One region of the Dendrosporobacter quercicolus genome, then DNA from elsewhere that is predicted to be linked to it. Evidence: predicted binding sites of a transcription regulator. Region 1 holds the regulator's gene; the other holds the start of a gene.
The links. Region 1 encodes HrcA, which represses chaperone genes, less so after heat shock. Its sites were predicted from a motif close to TGTTAGCACTCNNNNNNNNNGAGTGCTAACA; they were not measured.
Positions count from the first base shown of each region.

Region 2: htpG (molecular chaperone HtpG) is a predicted target of HrcA. The motif match lies at 5,332-5,362, and genes of this name have one in related genera.

Region 1 is NZ_FNHB01000001.1:793,139-799,865, forward strand. It holds gene BLR06_RS03905 (TCP-1/cpn60 chaperonin family protein) at 1-906, opposite strand, end outside; gene hrcA (heat-inducible transcriptional repressor HrcA) at 943-1,977, opposite strand; gene hemW (radical SAM family heme chaperone HemW) at 2,097-3,230, opposite strand; gene lepA (translation elongation factor 4) at 3,238-5,034, opposite strand; gene BLR06_RS03925 (hypothetical protein) at 5,272-5,703, opposite strand; gene spoIIP (stage II sporulation protein P) at 5,882-6,727, opposite strand, start outside.
Region 2 is NZ_FNHB01000004.1:171,883-178,609, forward strand. It holds gene BLR06_RS10090 (V4R domain-containing protein) at 846-1,361, shown strand; gene BLR06_RS10095 (PAS domain S-box protein) at 1,416-2,978, shown strand; gene htpG (molecular chaperone HtpG) at 3,236-5,200, opposite strand; gene BLR06_RS10105 (TonB family protein) at 5,812-6,546, shown strand; gene BLR06_RS10110 (Com family DNA-binding transcriptional regulator) at 6,603-6,727, shown strand, end outside.

The DNA of each region.
Region 1 (6,727 bases):
GCGTAAATCTTTGGCATTCATTCTTTGAATAACCAAAACGTTGCCGTCAATCAGTATTTCCTCGGCAATTTCATGCACGCCGCGGTCTGCTAAGACAACATTAACCCCCAGTTGAACAATTTTATGAACATTTGCTTTAAACTCTTCCTGCAACTCTATATAACGTTTGAACCCAGCCTCAGTGCCCAGCGCCTCATCGCCAATTTCTTCCGGCTCCAGCGCGTCGTCAAGGATCAGCGCCTTTACGCCGGATAATGCCTGCGGCATTTCCTCGCTCATGCGTTCCTTGTCGATAATGACACCCATGAATACCTCATTGTCCGCCCCTTCCTGAGCAGTAATGATGTCAGACAGCTTGAATTTTTTATCCGCCAGCTTCTCCATGCCGATCAGTTTCGCTGCCTCTACCACTAACTGGGCAATATCTTCGTGCTCGCGTCCGGCAATTCGGGCCACATTGGGTAAAACCGGGTCATGGATATCCTGCAGAACCCGCGCCTGCTGTTTTAAGTGAATTAACGCCTGGTCAATACCATATTTCAGCCCTTCAATCACCCTGGCTACCGGCACCCCGCGCAGCACCTGATTGACTCCCTCAGCCACCAGAGCGCCGGCCATAAGGGTGGCGGTGGTGGTACCGTCGCCAACTTCGGCCTGTTGCGCTTTAGCTATATTGATTAACATTCTGGCGGCCGGATGATTGACTTCCATTTTATCTAGAATCGTTACGCCGTCATTGGTAATGATTACTTCGCCAAACCGGTCCACCAGCATAGTATCCAGTCCTTTGGGACCAATCGTCCCTTCCACGGCTGCGGTAATCGCCCTTACGGCATTGGCGTTGGTCATTAACGCCGCCAGGCTTTCATCCACTTCCGCCCCGCTGCCGGCCTGTTTTAGATTCATTCCGGTTCCTCCTATATGTAAGCAGGGGATAATCCCCTACACTTTGTACTTTTTCAGTATCTCCCCCAGATGACTGTGCATAAACTCCAGCAAGGCCATCACTTTGCCGTATTCCATCCGGGTTGGTCCCAGCACGGCAATCGTACCCACAATCTTACCGTCCATCCGGTAAGCAGCCTGAACCATACTGCAATCCTTAATGCCGCTGTACGTGTTTTCATGGCCAATTCTGACCACGATGCCGTCCTCATCTTCCTCCTGCGTATGCAAAAGATCACATAACAGCTGCTCCTCTTCCAGCATCAGCAGGATATTTTTCATTTTCTCAACATCCCTGAACTCCGGCTGGCTTAGCAGCTGCGTTGTTCCGCCCAGATAGAGGCGTTCCTTTTTATCAATGGTAAGAACATTGTTCAGTACGGCCAGAGCCGCATCAAACAGGTTGGAATCAGGTACAACAGCTTTGCGGATTTCTTTTAAAACCGATGATTTAATTGAATCCAGTGATACGCCTGACAGGCGCCTGTTGATTGCCTCGGCAACCCGTTGCAGCTCTTCTAGGGTGGTATCTTCCGGTATGTCAATCATCTTGTTTTCAACAAATCCGCCGTCTGTCACAATTACCACAATGACCCGGCGTTCGTCCATGGGGAGAAATTGTAAATATTTAAAGGAACTTTGTGAAATTTGCGGCGCCAGCACTAAAGAGATATTATGCGTCATCCTGGAAATAATTCTGGCGGTTTCCTGAAACACTTCTTCAATTCGCCGTACTTTGGCGTTATACCAGCCCGAAATCAGACTAATCTCATTGTCTGAAATTGCCGGCCTTGCCAGTAATGTGTCTACATAAAACCGGTAACCTTTGGCCGAAGGGATACGGCCGGAAGATGTGTGAAGCTGCTCCAGATAGCCTAATAGCTCTAAATCAGCCATTTCGTTGCGGATTGTCGCCGGACTGACTCCTAGATCGTATTTACGGGCAATCGTCCGTGAGCCAATAGGTTCTGCGGTGGAAACGTAATCATTAATAATGGCCTGAAGAATTTTTCGCTTGCGCTCATCAAGCATTTTCCCACCTCCTATTGTTAGCACTCAAGTCGATAGAGTGCTAATATCTACTAAAAAAATACCACTCATTTGGCTGAATGTCAAGATACTCCGTAACTCAGCTTAAAAATTCGTTATCATTAAAGTAAAAACTCACTAAATACCTGATTGCCAAATTTCATTCCCAGGGCCGTAAGCCTGACATTATCGCCGGCCACAATGACTGCCCCTTTCCGTACCAGCCGGTCAACGGCAAATTGATAGACGGAAAAAAAATCACAGCTGAAACAATGTTGAAACTGGCTAACCGACAAGCCTTGCACGGTTCTCAGGGCCAAAAAGCAAAACTCAGCCATCGCCGTTTGCCGGTCAGGCTGTTCGATCAATACTACAGGCGGCTGTCCTGAGCTTACGCTGTCAATATATGTTTGCACATCGCTCACATTCGCCCGCCGCTGACCGTCAATAAAAGAATGAGCGGCGGCGCCCAGGCCGAGATAGGGTTGATACTGCCAGTATTTTAGGTTATGGCGGCATTGATAACCGGGCCGGGCAAAATTTGAAATTTCATACCGCGCAAATCCCAGCTTGGGCATGCTGTCCATAACAGCCTCATACATAGCGTCATCAAGCTCATCATCAGGCAGATTCAGACGGCCCTGGTTTGCCAGATAGGCAAAGCCGGTGCCCTCCTCCACCTTTAAGCCATATACCGATAAATGCCGGACATTTAACCGGTACGCCATTGCCAGGCTGTCATGCAAATCGTGAAGCGACTGGTCCGGCAATCCGTACATCAGATCCAGATTCAGGTTTTCGAAACCCGCTTTTTGGGCCAGTTCAACCGCCTGTACCGCCTCCCCGGCCGTATGAATACGGCCTAAAGCAGCCAGCACCGGATCGGAAAACGACTGAACGCCGAAACTCATCCGGTTGACGCCGCATTGCCGTAATTGGTCCAGCATGCTCCTGTCTGCCGTTCCCGGATTGGCTTCAATGCTTATTTCCGTATTGTCGGCCAGCTTAAAGGCCTGCCTGATGCTGTCCATTACAGCGGCAAGCAGCTTGCCGGACAGAACGGTTGGCGTTCCGCCGCCGATAAAGACCGTGTCAACCACAGCGCCAGACAGAATGCCGCCCTGATCGGCAATTTCCCGACACAAGGCGGCGACATAAGCGCTGTATAGGTGTTCCAGGCCCGTATATGACGGGAAATCACAATAAAAACACTTGCGCCGGCAAAAAGGAATATGGATATATAAACCTAAGCTCATCATACCGCTAATCAATCTTTAAGATTGCCATAAAGGCTTCCTGCGGTATCTCGACGCTGCCAACCTGTTTCATCCTTTTTTTGCCCTCTTTTTGTTTTTCCAGCAGTTTCCGCTTACGGCTGATATCACCGCCATAGCATTTGGCCAGAACATCTTTGCGCATTGCCCTGACTGTCTCGCGGGCAATTACTTTATTGCCGACTGCCGCCTGAATGGGTATTTCAAACATTTGCTTCGGGATAATGCTTTTGAGTTTCTCAGCCAGCTGCCGGCCCCGGTAGGCGGCTTTATCCCGGTGGACAATCACCGACAAGGCGTCAACCGGATCGCCGTTTAACAAAATATCCAGCTTAACCAGACTGGACGTATGGTAGCCGGTTAATTCGTAATCCAGTGAAGCATAGCCGCGGGTTGATGACTTCAAGCGATCAAAATAATCATAAATAATCTCGCTTAACGGTAAATGATAAGTGATCATCACTCTGGTTGTATCAAGATACTTCATATCTTTAAACTCACCGCGCTTTTCCTGGGAGAGTTCCATGACAGCGCCGACAAATTCATTTGGCACAATCACCGTGGCCTTGACGTAAGGCTCATCAATATGATCGATTTCGGTCGGCGGCGGCAGCTTGGACGGATTGTCTATTTCCAGCATATGGCCATCAGTCCTGTACACCCGGTAAATTACGCTTGGCGCCGTAGTAATCAGACTTAAGTTGTATTCCCGCTCAAGGCGTTCCTGGATGACATCCATGTGCAATAACCCGAGGAAGCCGCACCTGAAACCAAACCCGAGGGCAATGGAGGTCTCCGGCTCAAATAACAGCGCAGCATCATTTAACTGCAATTTCTCCAAAGCATCTTTGAGATTATCATAATCCGCGCTGTCTACCGGGTATAAACCGCAATAGACCATTGGGTTTATTTTTCGGTAACCGGGCAGGGCTGCCGCCGCCGGATGTTCGGCATCAGTAATGGTATCGCCAACCCGGACATCCTTTACATTCTTAATGCTGCCGGCCACAAATCCGACTTGACCGGTTCCCAGCTCAGCAATGGTCGCTAAAGACGGCTTAAAAATTCCCACCTCGGTCACTTCAAATTTTTTGTCGGTGGCCATCATTTTTAATTTCATGCCCGGCTTGATTCTGCCGTTCATCACCCGGACATAAGCAATGACCCCTTTATAGGCGTCAAAATGAGAATCAAAAATAAGCGCGCTCAGCGGCTCGTCAATCGCTCCCTTCGGCGGCGGAACCTTCTTCACAATGGCTTCCAGAATCCCGGCAATGCCAATGCCGGTTTTGGCGCTGGCCAGCACGGCATCTGAGGTGTCCAGCCCGATCACCTCTTCAATTTCCTGTTTAACTTTTTCCGGATCAGCGCTCGGCAAATCAATCTTATTAATTACCGGAATAATTTCAAGATTATTTTCCAAAGCCAGGTAAACATTGGCCAGTGTTTGCGCTTCAATTCCCTGGGCCGCATCCACCACCAGCAATGCACCTTCGCAGGCAGCCAGGCTGCGGGACACTTCATAAGTAAAATCAACATGACCAGGCGTATCGATCAGATTAAGCATATAGGTCTCGCCGTCTTGTGCAATATAGTCCAGCCGGACGGCCTGCGCCTTAATAGTAATGCCGCGTTCACGTTCCAGATCCATCTGATCCAGCACCTGAGCTTCCATCTCCCGTGAAGACAAGGTGCCCGTATATTCAATCAGCCGGTCGGCAAGGGTGGATTTCCCGTGATCTATGTGGGCAATAATGGAAAAATTACGGATATTTTTCGTTGTCATAGCATCCTCCCCGCTCTGGTACCTTGCGTCACCTAAAAACAAGAATACTTTAGCCGTCTTTTCCCTCCTGCTTTGTTGTAGCAGCCTTACAGATCCGCCGATCTGCACGGCTCCTTCACCTCGCAGTGCGAAAAAATCCGGGCAAACTTATTCGTTGTTTAAAATGACGAAAGTACTGGTTGCAATCGCCAAATACTGCTATAGATTATAGCATCCTGAAGCAGTAACCTGCAAGCATTACCTGTATTGATTGAGATATTGGACCAGGTCGCCGCAAAAAGCCGCCATATACTGCTGAAGCAGGCGCTTGCCTTCAGCCGCTTGCTGAATCATCCGTTGATACCAGGCGGCCAGTTTGGCAAGGATTGCCTGCGTATCGATACGGACACGGGTCGGCATTACCAACTTGCCACCGGCAACATTGACAATAATTTGCTGGTCACCCGTAACTTGCGCAACCGGATATACGGCTCTGGCCTTAACGCTGTTGCCAAATAAATAGGCCGCATATTGACCATTGTTATCACGTTTGACGGCAAACGCCTGGGCAAACTCCTGCCGGTGGGTCAAACGGTTAAGCTGGGTTTCAGCAACCGTAACCCCAATCATAATCAACAGCACCAATAGGAAAACGCCCCGACTTAGTTTGGTTATATCAGTATCGCTCATCGTAAACGCTCACCTCAACCTTAACTTACCAAAAAAAGAAATATTCATACATAAAAACAGTCACTTGAACTGACTGTTTTTATGTATGAATCAGATTATCAACCAAACAAGGGTTGCCAAACAGACGTACCGGCGTCCTGACCGGCAACGGCGCGAATTTTCAGCGGCCTGCGCCGGATCAGTTGCTTTCGGCAATGATTTGAGCAAGTATCTCGCCAAAAAACTCCATACTTCGCTCCACTTCCTCCATGCTATTTTCCTGACAGCCAACCTCCAGCAGCAGGGACCGGGGATGAAGATGCTGGTTATAGCGCCATTCTACCAGTAAAATTCCTTTAGATAATCCGGGATAATACTGCGTCAGCTTAGCTTCAATCAGTTTGGCAAAAGCGTGATTCTGCTGCCAGGTGGGCTGCGGCAAATCAGGTTGCCCTGTGGCTACAACAATCGTCAGTTTTGCCGCTGGAACCCCGTTGACGGTCACTGTATGATCTTCCCGTTTACCGGCATCCCGGTGAATATCAAAAATTATCTGAATAGAAGGGTTTTCAGCCAGCATTTGCTGAACTGTCGCTTCAGACACACCATAGGCTTTCATAAAACTGGGGTAATCATGAATATTTTTACTTTGGATGGCCGGAATGCCCAAGCTTTCCAGCTTTCTTGCCAGTGCGCCGCCAACGTCAACAATATCGCCGATTTGTCCGCCCGGTTTATGAGCCGCACCGGAACTGGGAATGAAAGATTCCGCCGTATGCGTATGGTATATTCCCACCAAAGGTTTGCCTTTGGGCAACATGCTCGCCGGATCAAATTTAGGAAAATTCGGCACTGTCATGGCGCTAACCGTTGGCTGTCCGGCCGGTATAACCGCCAACACCGGTATTTCAGCCTTTAACACCGAACGCATATCGTTAACATCAATTTCAGTAAAAAACAACACCAGCCCATGCATCACGCTCCGGACGGTAACTTCCGGCTTAACTTTGACCACCGGCGGCTTCTTTACTGTATTGGCTAGTCC
Region 2 (6,727 bases), on a different contig from region 1:
TTGTGGTATGACAATTTTACCGGCCGGCATCATTGGAGTGCGTACAGCGGCCAGTAAAAAGCTTGAGGCTACGGTGGAAGAACTGGAAAAACACTAAATAAATTTAAACTTAAGGCAAAAAATCCGCGCAATCTAATCTCAGAATTTATGCGGTGCCTGGTACTAATAAAAAATTTATCCAGTTAAGCTAAGTCGGTCCATATAAAGGCCTGCGTGATCGCAGGCCTTTAGGCTTAACCGGAAGTAAATCTTTGCTATCGTCCGTCGCAGCTTGCGGGCGGGCAATCCCGGAGCTTAAAGCCAGGCTTTTGGACGGTTTATCTATGCGGGATAAGCGGTCGGTCATTTTTTGTCCAAACATTGGTTTTGGCAGCCATAGAATTCATTGGATTTATGTGTGATAATAAATTAAATTCTAGAATGTCGATTGATCAGCTGATTAGAAACAACAACTGTCCATGCTTCAATTGTTATATTGAAGTAAGCCAATAGGATTGTCACTGGAAGATATGGTGAATTGATATGAAAAAATTTGTTTGCTTATCATGTAATTCTGAATGGTACAGTGCGAGTAATATTGACAAGCCGTGTGAACTCTGCGGCGGTAAACTAATTGAAGCTGATTCGGGAACGGATATCAATGACGTTGATGGAGATAAGTCCAGCCAGCACTTGCATTGACATAAGGAAAGCGGTATGCTTTAACCGCCGAAAGGCAACACTCTGCCGGCTGCAGAGGGTTGTCTTTACGTGATTTACGGCAGGGAATAATGCCCAAGTCAAGCAGGAAATGGCTTGGGGATAAAGAAGATAGATTATTGTTAGAAAAGAGGGGATTTTGTCAAATGGCAAGAAAATATGGCTTTTCCTGGGATTTGCTGGGGGATATCAATGCAGGCCGGCCTAATCTTGGTCCAATGGTCAGTACTGAGGTTTACCGCCTGATGCAATATTGTTTCCGGGATGTTCTGGAAGTAAATTTTGGCACGGAAAAATGCGATCAATTATTTTTTGAAGCGGGGTTACTGGCCGGTCGCCAGTTTTATCAGAATGTGATTAAGGAAGCCGCCAACTTTAATGATTTTATTAAACGATTACAGGAAATCTTAGTGGAAAAGAAAATTGGCATCTTGAGGGTGGAAAGTGCGGATCCGGACAAGGGCAAGTTCATTCTAAGCGTATTTGAGGATTTGGATTGTTCGGGGCTGCCGGAGCTGGATTTTGTATTATGCGTGTATGATGAAGGCTTTATTGCAGGCTTGTTCGAAGGCTTCAGCGGAAAAAGGTTCAATGTCAGGGAAATTGATTGTTGGTGCACCGGTGATCGTACCTGCCGGTTTTCTGTGGAAATGATTCCCTGAGGCCCAAAGCTGGGCGATCATTTGAAAGGGATAGAGTTGGGGGAGGACTATATTGTGGACAGAATTGCTGTGCTGTTGAGTGAGTTACTGCAGAAAAGGGGTGCGCCTTCCCAACTGGACAGTCAGGAATATCAGTCAATTCGTAAAATGATCGAAGAATTTATCGCAATCCGGGAGTTTACCCACGTAATTTCCAACGGGGATTTATCGCGGAATCTGGAAATCAAGGGTTACTGGGCAGGCGCTTTGAAAGCGTTGCAGGCGAACCTTCGTCACCTAACCTGGCAGGCTGCTACCGTTGCTTCGGGCGATTATAACCAGCGGGTGGTTTTTATGGGGGATTTTTCGGTAGCCTTTAATACCATGATTAAGCGTCTGGAGCAAGCTGAGGAAAACGAAAGAAAGTATGTCCAGGCCCTGCGGGAAAGTGAACAAAAATACCGGTTAATTGCTGAAAATACGGATGACGTTATTTTACTGATGGACGCCCGGATGCAGGTAAGTTATGTCAGTCCATCGGTAGAAAAGCTGTTAGGCTATACACCGGATGAATTTTGCCGGCTGCCTTTGCCGGAACGGGTGCTGCCGGCTATGGAAGCGGCGTTGCGCAAACTACAGGCGCAGAGCGAACCGGCTGATATTACAACGGAATTGATTGAATTAGAGCAACGTTGTAAAAACGGTAAACTTATCTGGATGGAATCGCTGATCAGTATTGCTAAGACGGCCGGCGGCGAGTTTTCGGGATTTTTGTGTGTGACCCGAAATATCACCGAACGCAAATTAACGGAAAATTTGCTGCAGCGCTCTTATCTGCGCCGGCAGCGTAATGAGTTTTTTAATCAACTGCTTCAGCAGGCCGCCGTACCGGAGGCGCAAACGTATACCCGGGCTTTGCAGCTTGGCATTCAGCTTCCCAGGCAGTTGTCAGTGTATTTTATGCGATTGGAGTTTGCCGGCTCTGGCACTGACGATATCGAATCCTTGCAATACCGGCAAAGAATCATTGATACTATTCTGGATATTCTCAATACAAAAGATTGCACAACCATTGCCTGGGAAGCGGCGGGCGGTATTGGGATAGTGCAGCCGGCTAATTTGTCCGCCAGTCGCAAGGCCGGGGAAATGGCCGAGGCCGGACGTCATATTCAGCGGGTTCTGACGGCCTTTCCCCGTCTGCAGGTTAGAGTGGGCATTGCCGATCATTTTGAAGCCCTGGCGTCCTTTGCCCAGCGCTTTCAGCATGCCCGGGCGGCGGTAATGGCTGGCCGGGCGATAGCCCCGGATAAGCCTGTTTATCACTTTGAGGATTGCGGCGTGTACCAGGTACTGGCAAATTTGTATGATACTACCGAAGCAAGGCTGTTTATTGAACGGACGCTGGGGCCTTTGATTGCCTATGATCAGGCCAATGGCGCCGAACTGGTTTTTACCCTGGATAGGATATTGTCAGGCCATAGCCTGAAAGAAGTGTCTGAGGAGATCTTCTTGCATTATAAGACGATCGTATTCCGTAAACAGCGAATTGAACATATTTTGCAGGTTTCCCTGGATTCCGCCGAAACCAGACTGGCGCTGGGCACTGCTTTGCACCTGCTGAAGATTGCAGCAAATTAGCTGTTGGAACTGTCTGAGACAACGGAGCTGTCGCAAGGCCCGGATCTCCCGCTTCTCGGTGATACTTAAGGCTTAAAACAAAACAAAAGGACAGGTCCCTTGTTTGCTTTTGCAAGCGAGGGACCTGTCTCCCTTTTGAACACGGCTCTCAGCCATTGCCGAGTTGCCGTCTTTGGTTGCCGGCAGCGCTCTATTGCAGCAGCCCCATTGTCATGAAGTTCGGCTGTCGGAAAGCCGCCGGGAAGAAAGCCCCGGGGTTACTTTGCCGGGCCTGCTTGGGCCATGAGAGCGGATACTTTTCTGGCGAAGCTGATCGGATCTTCGGGGATCAGGCCTTCCGCCAGCAGGGCCTGGCCATATAACAGCTCGCAATAATCTTGAAACGCGGCTGAGTCAGGCTGGGTTTCATGCAACCGCTTGATTGCCGCAAAGATTTCGTGGCTGGGATTCAGCTCCAGAATTCGTTGCGCTTTGAAAGTTTTTTGATCCATTTCGGATAAAATCTGTTCCATTGACAGGCTAATGCCGTTGTCGCCGCTGACCAGGCAGACCGGACTGGTTTTTAAGCGGCTGCTGATCTTGACTTCGGAGATTTTTCCGGTAAGTTTTTCTTTAATGCTGTCAAGCAGCGGCTTATGTTCTGTGGTCAGGGCTTCAGTTTCCGGTTTCTCGGCGTCTTTATCAATATCATCCAGTTTTAGATCGCCGCGGCTGATGGACTGAAATTTTTTTTCTTTGTACTGGTTAAGGGCATCAATGGCAAATTCATCGACCCGGTCAAACAGATAGAGCACTTCAATGCCCTTTTCACGCAACAGCTCCATTTGCGGCAACTGCTCGACAGAGGAACGGTCTTTGCCTGTTGCGTAATAAAGAACTGTTTGTCCCTCAATCATCCGGCTGACATAGTCGCTCAGGGAAACCAGCTCATCCGACTTGGAAGAGGGGAAAAGCAGCAAGTCCTGCAATTTTTCCCGGCTGTTAAAGTCGGAATACACACCGCTTTTCAAAGCCCGTCCATATTCCTGCCAAAACTTCTTGTATTTGTCACGGTCCTTATTCAGCATGGTTTCCAGTGTTTTGAGGATGCTTTTTTCCAGATTTTTCCCGACTTTAGCTAATTGGGCGCTATGCTGCAGCAGTTCACGGGAGATGTTCAGGGAAAAATCCGGCGAGTCGACCAGGCCGCGGACAAATCGCAGGTGCTCCGGCAGCAGGTCTTTATAGTTGTCCATGACAAACACGTTTTTTGAATACAGGCGGATTCCGGAAGTGGCCTCGCGCTGATAAAAATCAAACGGGGCATGCGCAGGGATAAATAGTACGGTGGTGTATTCGACAGCTCCTTCGACTTTGGAGTGGATAATTTCCAGCGGGTCTTCCCAGTCGTGGAATAAATCCTTGTATAATTTATGGTATTCCTCCGGTGTAATCTGGTTTTTATTTTTTGTCCAAAGCGGCGTAAGCGAGTTTAACGTCCGGACTTCAGTGGTTTGCTTTGGCTCGGCGTCTTCTATTGGCTTGCCTTCATCATCCAGCGGTTTTTCTTCTTTGATAAAATTCATTTTGATGGGATAGCGAATATAATCGGAATATTTCTTTACCAGGTTTTGTAATGTGAAGCGGTTTAGATAATTCTCCGCCGGATGTTCAGCATTGGTGTACTCGTCCTGTAATTCCAAAAGAAGGATAGTGCCGCGGGTTTCTTTATCGCATTCCTCAATGGTATAAGTACCGTCTCCCGTTGATTCCCAGCGAACGCCTTTGGCTTGTCCCGGGGCGCGGGTGATCAGCGTGACTTTTTTGGCGACCATAAATGCCGAGTAGAAGCCTACGCCAAATTGACCAATCAGATCACTGTCCGGCGCCGCCGCATTTTCCTGCATTTTGGCCAAAAAGGCTTTGGTGCCCGATTTGGCGATTGTGCCGATATTCTCAATAACTTCATCGTAAGTCATGCCAATTCCGTTATCGGAAATGGTCAGTGTTTTGGTTTGTTCATCAGGCAGCAGGAAAATTTCAAAATCGGCGTTTCCCTCCAGCAGGGCTTCGTTCGTAATGGAATCAAAACGAATTTTATCAATGGCGTCCGAGGCGTTGGAAATGAGTTCCCGCAAGAAAATTTCCCGGTTCGTATAAATGGAGTGAATCATCAGATCTAACAATTGTTTGGTTTCGGCCTGAAATTGCCGTGTTTCTTTGGCTGTACTTTCAGCAGTCATAAAAAAACCTCCTAAATAATAGCTGTTTATCCCAGGCGCGCCCGGCAGCGCAGCGGCGCTAATCCTGCGGGTACTGATGACACACGGTTTTAAGGCTGATCTGTACCGGACGTGCTGCGGAGTAGAAGTGTTGTTAGCACTCCTGAGACATGAGTGCTAACTTTATAATACCGAAGAGTGAGATTAAAATCAATCGGCATATTGCATAAAATACTGCAATTTTTTTAAAAAAACAAGATTTTTAAAAAAAGCCATTGACTTTGATAACTATTATCAATATACTTTAACTAAATATCAGCATTTGCAATGCAGCTGTTGTACTTAATGTCTTGGCAAAAGTTGTGAATTAGGATTAGACAGTGTAGATCTTTTTGCAATGCAAGGCGGAGGAAGGAGGCATACCGGGAGTATGCCGACTGACGACAACGCAGCAGTGCGAAAAAATCTACGCTGGCTAAGCTAAGATTTAACTTTGTCAAGACACTAGCTTGCCTGATAATACTATCGGGCGCAGCTAGGCGCCCAGAGAGCCCAGAGCTCCGTGTCAGTATATGCGCACGGGGTTTTTATTTATTTTCAGGCAGGAAGACAAGGCGAAGTGAGGTGATGTAATGACTTATCAAACGTGTTGGAAAAAAGCCTTCAGCGTTTCCTGCATGGTTCATTTATTAGCGATCCTGTTGCTGGCAGTCATGTTGGAAAATATAGATCACCGGCAATTGCCGGAAGAATTCATTGCAATTGAGCTTACTGAAACCGGGAGCCGGGCTGCCGTCGCCGGCCGGCCGGCGCAGGACAGCGGCGCTGTTCCGGAGCGTTCTGTCAGTCCGCCCGCGGTAAGTCCGAGCCGGATTGCGGCCAGGGAGGCCCGGCCAGTGGCCGGGCCCAAAGCGGGGCCAGAGCCGGCCGGCGTTGAACCTGCGCTGGCAGCGGCAACGTCGGCTGGCCTGGCGGGAGGCGAAGGAGAAGCCCAGGGCCGGGCGATAGGAGAAACAGCGCTGCCTTCGTCCGGTTCGGGAAGTCAGGCCGCTGTGACCGGAAAGCCCGGCGTACGTTCTGCCGGAAGTCAGGAAATCAGCGGAATTGTGAATGCCTTTTTGCAGGCAATCGAAAAACGCAAGGATTATCCGTATATTGCCAGGCGGCGGGGCCAGGAAGGGACAGTGACCGTAGCAGTGCGGCTGACAGCGGCCGGCGAACTGGCCGGTGCGCGCGTGCTGCATTCCTCCGGTGTGGCGGCGCTGGATGAAGCGGCGCTGGCCCTGGTACGGCGGGTTTGCCCTTTCCCGCATCACGCTGGCCGGGCAATTGCCATGAATATTCCCATAGCATATCAACTGGAGTGATCAAGGTGGAAACACAATATAAAAAGATTGTATTTTTAAAATCAAAGCTGTCGGAAGTGCGCTGCCGGCGGTGCGGGCGGTTATTATTTTGCGGAATTGTCGAGGAAGTTGAAATTAAATGCCCGCGCTGCAAAACGGTACAAATGGTGGGAGGACGTAAACAGCGAAGGAAAAATAAATG